Regions from separate parts of the Streptomyces sp. NPDC090798 genome, predicted to be linked through region 3. Evidence: riboswitches for the same ligand, from Rfam matches in the RefSeq annotation. Region 3 holds a riboswitch; each other region holds the start of a gene.
What was found. Region 3 has a riboswitch for thiamine pyrophosphate ahead of thiO (glycine oxidase ThiO). Riboswitches for the same ligand answer to the same signal wherever they lie in the genome.
Positions count from the first base shown of each region.

Region 1 (2,261 bases), on a different contig from region 3:
CAGGCCGCCATGATCGAGCCGCCGCGCGAGACGATGCCGGTCTTGCGGTTGGCGGTGAGCGGCACGTACGGCAGTCGCACGCCCGCGTGGACCGTCATGTAGTCCACGCCCTGCTCGGCCTGCTCGATGACCGTGTCCTTGTAGATCTCCCAGGTCAGCTCCTCGGCGCGGCCGTCCACCTTCTCCAGAGCCTGGTAGAGCGGCACCGTGCCGATGGGGACGGGGGAGTTGCGCAGGACCCATTCCCGCGTGGTGTGGATATTGCGGCCGGTGGACAGGTCCATGACCGTGTCCGCGCCCCAGCGGGTCGCCCAGGTCATCTTCTCGACCTCCTCCTCGATGGAGGAGGTGACGGCGGAGTTGCCGATGTTGGCGTTGACCTTCACCAGGAACCGCTTGCCGATGATCATCGGCTCGATCTCCGGGTGGTTGACGTTCGCGGGCAGCACGGCGCGACCGGCGGCGATCTCCTCGCGTACAACCTCGGGGTCGACGTTCTCGCGGACCGCCACGAACTCCATCTCGGGCGTGATCTCGCCCCGCCGGGCGTACGCGAGCTGCGTGACCGCCTCTCCGGGACGACCTCGGCGCGGCTGGCGCGGCCGACCCGGGAAGACCGCGTCGAGGTTGCGCAGGCCCCCTCGCGGCGAGGTGTGCTTGATTCCGTCGTCCTCGGGACGGACGGGACGGCCCGCGTACTCCTCGGTGTCACCGCGGGCGATGATCCAGTTCTCGCGCAGTGGCGCGAGGCCCCTGCGTACGTCGGTGTCGACGATCGGATCGGTGTACGGGCCGGAGGTGTCGTACAGCGTGACCGACTGCCCGTTGGTGAGGTGCACTTGACGGACCGGCACCCGCAGATCGGGGCGCGAACCCCCGACGTATCCCTTGTGCCAGCCGATGGACTTCCCGGCCTCCCGCGGCTGTTCGCCCTCGGGCGCGGCAGGCGCCCCGTCCATCTGGCTGGAGGCAGGCGTGCGTACGTCCTTGTTGGTCATGAGACCTACTCCCTACGCCGGCATTACCCGGTAACAGGTTCGGCGGTCGACGCAGCGGATTCCGTCTGCCGACGTCCCTCGTGAAACATCACTCGTTCCACGTGAAACATCGCTAAGACGGAGGTCAGCGCCCTCTCAGCCCGGTGCTCCGAGCTCCCGCGTGTGCAAAGGTGACTCCACGCTAGCGTCATATCTGGCGCGGTGAACAGAGGGCCCTCGCCGTTCTTGCGATGATCGGTCGGTGACCACAACGCAGCAGCCCCCGTTCCCGCCGTCCGAGCCGCCGCGCCGACGCGGTCCCGGAGACGGCTATGGACCGCGCTCCGGAGACGGCCGCGGATACGGGCCGGGCGGTGGCCCCGGTCCCGGTCCAGGGGGCGGGCACGGGCACGGGCCGGGCGAGGGACACGGGCACGGCCCCGGGGACGGACACGGACATGGGTCTGGGTCTGGGGACGGCCCTGGGAATGGAGGTGGGCCGGGGAATGGGCACGGCCCTGGGGACGGGCACGGATCTGGGCACTCGCACAGTCACAGCCATGGGCCCGCCACACCCGTCTCCAAGCATCTGCGCAAGGTCATCGCGGCCATTCTGATCCCCTTCGCCGCCGCGGTCGTTGTGGGTCTCGCGGTGCTCTGGCCCGGTGGCGCCCCTTCCCACGAGCGCACCGGCGTCGGCTTCGACCGGCAGACCCAGCAGGCCACGGTCACCAAGGTCGACAAGGTCAGCTGCAAGTCCGTGAACGCGTCGGGGGAGACCCCGACCGGCGACACGTCCACCGCCGAGGGCTCCTCCGCGCAGCAACAGGCGACGGGCGACTGCAAAAAGGCGACGATCCGGATCGACACCGGCAAGGACAAGGGCCGTACGTTCACGGAGATCATCCAGCCTGACCAGTCACGGCAGTTGCACGAGGGCGAGAAGGTCGTGGCCGCGTACGAGCCCTCCGCGCCCAGGGACCTGCAGTACTCGGTAACCGATGTGAACCGGAAGTTCCCGATGGCGCTGCTCGCCGGGATCTTCGCACTGGCCGTCGTGGTGGTGGGCCGGATGCGCGGTGTCATGGCGCTGGTCGCACTGGCCATCAGCTTCCTGATCCTGACCTTCTTCATCCTGCCCGCGATCCTGCAGGGCTCGAATCCACTGGTCGTGGCCGTGGTCGGGGCGAGCGCCATCATGCTGATCGCGCTCTACATGTGCCACGGCCTCTCGGCCCGTACCTCGGTGGCGGTGCTCGGCACCCTGCTCTCCCTGGTACTGAT
Region 1 is NZ_JBIVXA010000015.1:99,821-102,081, forward strand. It holds gene thiC (phosphomethylpyrimidine synthase ThiC) at 1-998, opposite strand, end outside; TPP riboswitch at 991-1,168, opposite strand; gene ACIQTP_RS29710 (YibE/F family protein) at 1,240-2,261, shown strand, end outside.
Region 1: it holds a riboswitch for thiamine pyrophosphate, as region 3 does, so the genes downstream of both, thiC (phosphomethylpyrimidine synthase ThiC) here and thiO (glycine oxidase ThiO) in region 3, are expected to answer to the same signal.

Region 2 (2,261 bases), on a different contig from region 3:
CACCTGGGGCACCTCGGCGGTCTCACGGACCGGGTACACGAACATGTTCAGCGGCATGTCCTCCTGGAACCTGAAGCTGATGAGGAAGTCGAGGAGCGCCTTGCCGCCCTTGGTGTTCTTCGCGTTGCTCAGCAGCCCCGCGTACTCGACCTGGCGGAAGCAGGTGCCGCTCGCGACCCCGGTCGGCGCGGTCTTCGGCTGGGGGTCGGCGTAGATCACCTCGGCGGGCGGGGAGGAGGCGTACGAGACGACCAGCGGCCGGTCGGCCTTGGCCTTCTTCCCGCCCGCGGACCCGGAGAATTCGTCGTTGTAGGCCTGCTCCCAGCCGTCGACCACCTTCACGCCGTTGGCCTTGAGCTTCTTCCAGTAGTCCTGCCAGCCCTCGTCGCCGTACTTCGCGGCGGTCCCGAGCAGGAAGCCGAGGCCGGGCGAGGACGTGGACGCGTTCTCGGTGACGAGGAGGCTCTTGTACGCGGGCTTGATCAGGTCGTCGAAGGAGCTCGGCGGGGCCAGCTTGTGCTCGCTGAAGTAGGCCTTGTCGTAGTTGACACAGATGTCACCGGAGTCGATGGGCGTGACCCGGTGCTTGTCCTGGTCGATCCGGTACTGCTGGACTATCTGGTCGGAGCCCTTGGCCTCGTACGGCTGGAACAGCCCGTTGTCGAGCGCACGGGACAGCAGGGTGTTGTCGACGCCGAAGAAGACGTCGCCCTGCGGATTGTCCTTGGTGAGGATGGCCTTGTTGACGGCCTGCCCGGCGTCGCCGTCCTTGAGGACCCTGACCTTGTAACCGGACTGCTTCTCGAAGTCCCGCAGCACGCTCTTCGACACGGCCCACGAGTTGTGGCTGACGAGCGTGACGGTCTTGGAGTCCCCGGCGCCGCCGCTGTCGGAGGACCCGCACGCGGACAGCGTGACGAGGCCCAGCCCGATGACGAAGGCCGTGGTCGTCCTCTTGGTTATCACTGAATTCCTCCTGGGATGACCAGGAAGAGACGCGGCCCTGCCCGGGATCCTCGGAAGGTTCCCGGGCAGGGCGCAACAGCTTGAGTGATGCCCGAACTTCCTACCCAGAATGACCTGGGCAAGGTTCAGAGGGTCTGCGGCCCACCGGTGCTCCGGCTACCGCACTCTCAGCGCTGTGGCGCTCCCCTGTCGGAATATGAAGATGTCGGAATATGAAACTGCAACTGCTAACCGCACTGACTGACAGTGTCCGGGCACTGGCCGACGCTGGCCGGAGTTGACCCGCGCTGACCGGCGCCGGCTGAAAAGGCACTGCCAGGCACTGCCGCCGATCAGACTATCGCTCGGTCGCGGCCAGCTGTCCGCATGCCCCGTCGATCTCCTGGCCCCGGGTGTCGCGGACGGTCACCGGCACCCCGTGAGCCGCGATCGCCTCGACGAACGCCTTCTCGTCCTCGGGCCGCGAGGCGGTCCACTTCGAACCCGGCGTCGGGTTCAGCGGGATGAGGTTGACGTGCACGGGCTTGCCCCTGAGCAGCCGCCCGAGCCGGTCACCACGCCATGCCTGGTCGTTGATGTCCCGGATGAGGGCGTACTCGATGGACAGGCGGCGCCCGGACTTGGCCGCGTACTCCCAGCCGGCGTCCAGCACCTCGCGCACCTTCCACCGCGTGTTGACGGGGACGAGGGTGTCGCGCAGTTCGTCGTCAGGGGCGTGCAGCGAGATGGCGAGGCGGCACTTGAAGCCCTCGTCGGAGAACCGGTGGATGGCGGGCACCAGCCCGACCGTCGACACGGTGATCCCGCGCTGCGAGAGCCCGAGCCCGTCCGGCTCGGGGTCGGTGAGCGCGCGGATGGCGCCCACGACCCGCTTGTAGTTGGCGAGCGGCTCGCCCATGCCCATGAAGACGATGTTGCTCAGCCGCGCCGGGCCGCCCGGGATCTCGCCGTCCCGCAGGGCCCGCATCCCGTCCACGATCTGGTGCACGATCTCGCCCGTGGACAGGTTCCGGTCCAGCCCGGCCTGTCCGGTGGCGCAGAACGGGCAGTTCATCCCGCAGCCCGCCTGCGAGCTGATGCACATGGTCACCCGGTCCGGGTAGCGCATCAGCACGGACTCGACGAGCGTGCCGTCGAACAGGCGCCATAGGGTCTTGCGGGTGGTGTCCTGGTCGGTCGACAGATGCCGCACGACCGTCATCAGCTCGGGAAGCAGCGCCTCCTGGAGCTTGCCGCGCGCGGCGGCCGGGATGTCCGTCCACTCCGCGGGGTCGTGCGCGTACCGCGCGAAGTAG
Region 2 is NZ_JBIVXA010000009.1:254,451-256,711, reverse strand. It holds gene ACIQTP_RS21610 (thiamine ABC transporter substrate binding subunit) at 1-963, opposite strand, end outside; TPP riboswitch at 1,046-1,164, opposite strand; gene rlmN (23S rRNA (adenine(2503)-C(2))-methyltransferase RlmN) at 1,304-2,261, opposite strand, start outside.
Region 2: it holds a riboswitch for thiamine pyrophosphate, as region 3 does, so the genes downstream of both, ACIQTP_RS21610 (thiamine ABC transporter substrate binding subunit) here and thiO (glycine oxidase ThiO) in region 3, are expected to answer to the same signal.

Region 3 (2,261 bases):
CGGAAGCTCGCCGGTGGTCAGGACGTGCGCCATGACGTCCCCGGTGACGGGCGTGAGCAGGACGCCGTTGCGGTAGTGCCCGGTGGCCAGCAGCAGCCCGTCGAGCGCGGTCGGGCCGAGCAGTGGCGCGTTGTCGGGCGACCCGGGCCGCAGGCCCGCGCGCGTCTCGGTGAGCGGCAGCTCGGTGATCCCGGGCACCAGCTCATGGGCGTCGCGCAGCAGCTCGTAGACCCCGCCCGCGGTCACCGTCGTGTCCCAGCCCAGCTCCTCGCTGGTGGCGCCCACGACGAGCTCGCCGTTCTCCCGCGGCACCAGATAGACGTGGCTGCCGCGCACCACGGCCCGCACGGTCCGGCTCAGGAACGGCGCGTACCGCTTCGGCACGGTCAGCCGCAGCACCTGACCCTTCACGGGCCGTACGGGCGGCAGTACGGCGGCGGGCACGCCCGGGAGCTTCCCGCTGAGGCTCCCGGCGGCGAGCACCACCTGCCCCGCCGCCAGCTGTTCACCGCCCGTCGTGACGACCCCGGCGGCCCGGTCCCGTACGACGGTCAAACGCTCCGCCCACGTCCGGTGGAACTCCACTCCGGCCCGCTCGCACGCCGTGACCAGGGCCTTCGCGAGCCGGCGCGGGTCGATCTGGTGGTCGCCGTCGACCCGCAGCCCGCCGCGCACGCCCGGCGCGAGCATCGGCTCCAGACGGCGGCACTCCCGGCCGCTGAGCCACTCCGATTCAAGCCCCGAGCGGTGTTGCAGGGCATGCAGTTCACGCAGGTGGGCGCGGTCGTCGGCGTCCAGCGCGACGGCCAGCGTGCCGCACCGGCGGTAGCCGAGGTCCTGGCCGCTCGCCTCGGTGAGTTCGGCGGCGAAGTCGGGATAGCGGCGCGCGGAGGCGAGGTTCAGGCCCAGCAGGGTCTGCTCGCCGTAGTGCAGCTCGGTGACGGCGGCGAGCATTCCGGCGGCCACCCGTGCCGCCCCGCCGCCCGGCTCGGGGTCCGCGACCGCGACGGTGAACCCGCGCTGCGCGGCCCGCCAGGCGGTCACGAGACCGATGATCCCGCCCCCGATGACGAGGACGTCCGACGCACGTGCGTCCGATGACGGCGCATCCGAGGAACGTGCAGGTGTACGCGTAGGCGACATGGGCTTCCAGCCCCTCCCTTCGCCGGCATGACCCGGATCAGGTTCGTACGGTCGGAGGCCGCCAGCCTCCCTCTCAGCCCGGTGCGTCCGGGCTCCCGCGAGTGCTTTACGTGAGCCACCCTAGCCCGCTGCCGTATGTCTCAGTAAGGGAGCCTCCGTCGGACGCGGGCGCGACGAACGTTGTGGAACAGGTCACTGCGCACGTCCCCTGACTGACAGATTGTCAGTTGTCTATGGTGATCAGGTGAGCGAGCAGACGCGGGCACAGGTGCGGGCGCAGGGGCGTACGGCACGGCGGGTCGTCATCGTGGGCGCGGGCATGGCCGGCGTGCAGACGGCGGTCGCCCTGCGGGAACAGGGTTTCACCGGGGACGTGACGCTGATCGGCGCCGAGCCGCACCAGCCGTACGACCGGCCACCCCTGTCCAAGGCGGTGCTGCTCGGCAAGGCCGAGGGCTCCGCCTTCGACATCGACTTCGAGGCGCTCGGCATCGAACTGCGGCTCGGCTGCGAGGCGCTGGGCCTGCGCCCCGCAGACCACGAGCTGGACACCGAGACAGGACCGGTGCCCTACGACGTCCTGGTCCTCGCGACCGGCGCGGAACCGATCCAGCTGCCCGGCGCGCAGGGCGTCCCCGGCGTCCATCTGCTGCGGACCCTGGACGACGCCGAGCGACTGCGCCCCGTGCTCGCCCAGCAGCACGACATCGTGGTCGTCGGGGCGGGCTGGATCGGTGCGGAGTTCGCGACGGCGGCGCGTGAGGCCGGGTGCGCGGTCACGGTCGTCGAGGCGGCCGACCGGCCGCTGGCCGGCGCGTTGCCCGCGGAGGTCGCGGCGCCGATGGCCGCCTGGTACGCGGACAGCGGCGCCTCGCTGCGCACCCACGCGCGCGTGGAGCGCGTCGAGCCCGGCGCGGTGGTGCTGGACGACGGCACGCGGGTGCCGGCGGGCGCCGTGGTCGTCGGCATCGGCGCGCGCCCCGCCACCGCCTGGCTGGCCGGCTCCGGCATCGAGCTCGGCGCCCACCGGGAGGTGGTCGCCGACAACCACCTGCGCACCTCCGTCCCGGACGTCTACGCGGTCGGCGACTGCGCCTCCTTCCCGTCGGGCCGCTACG
Region 3 is NZ_JBIVXA010000008.1:84,495-86,755, reverse strand. It holds gene thiO (glycine oxidase ThiO) at 1-1,143, opposite strand, end outside; TPP riboswitch at 1,141-1,252, opposite strand; gene ACIQTP_RS19060 (NAD(P)/FAD-dependent oxidoreductase) at 1,388-2,261, shown strand, end outside.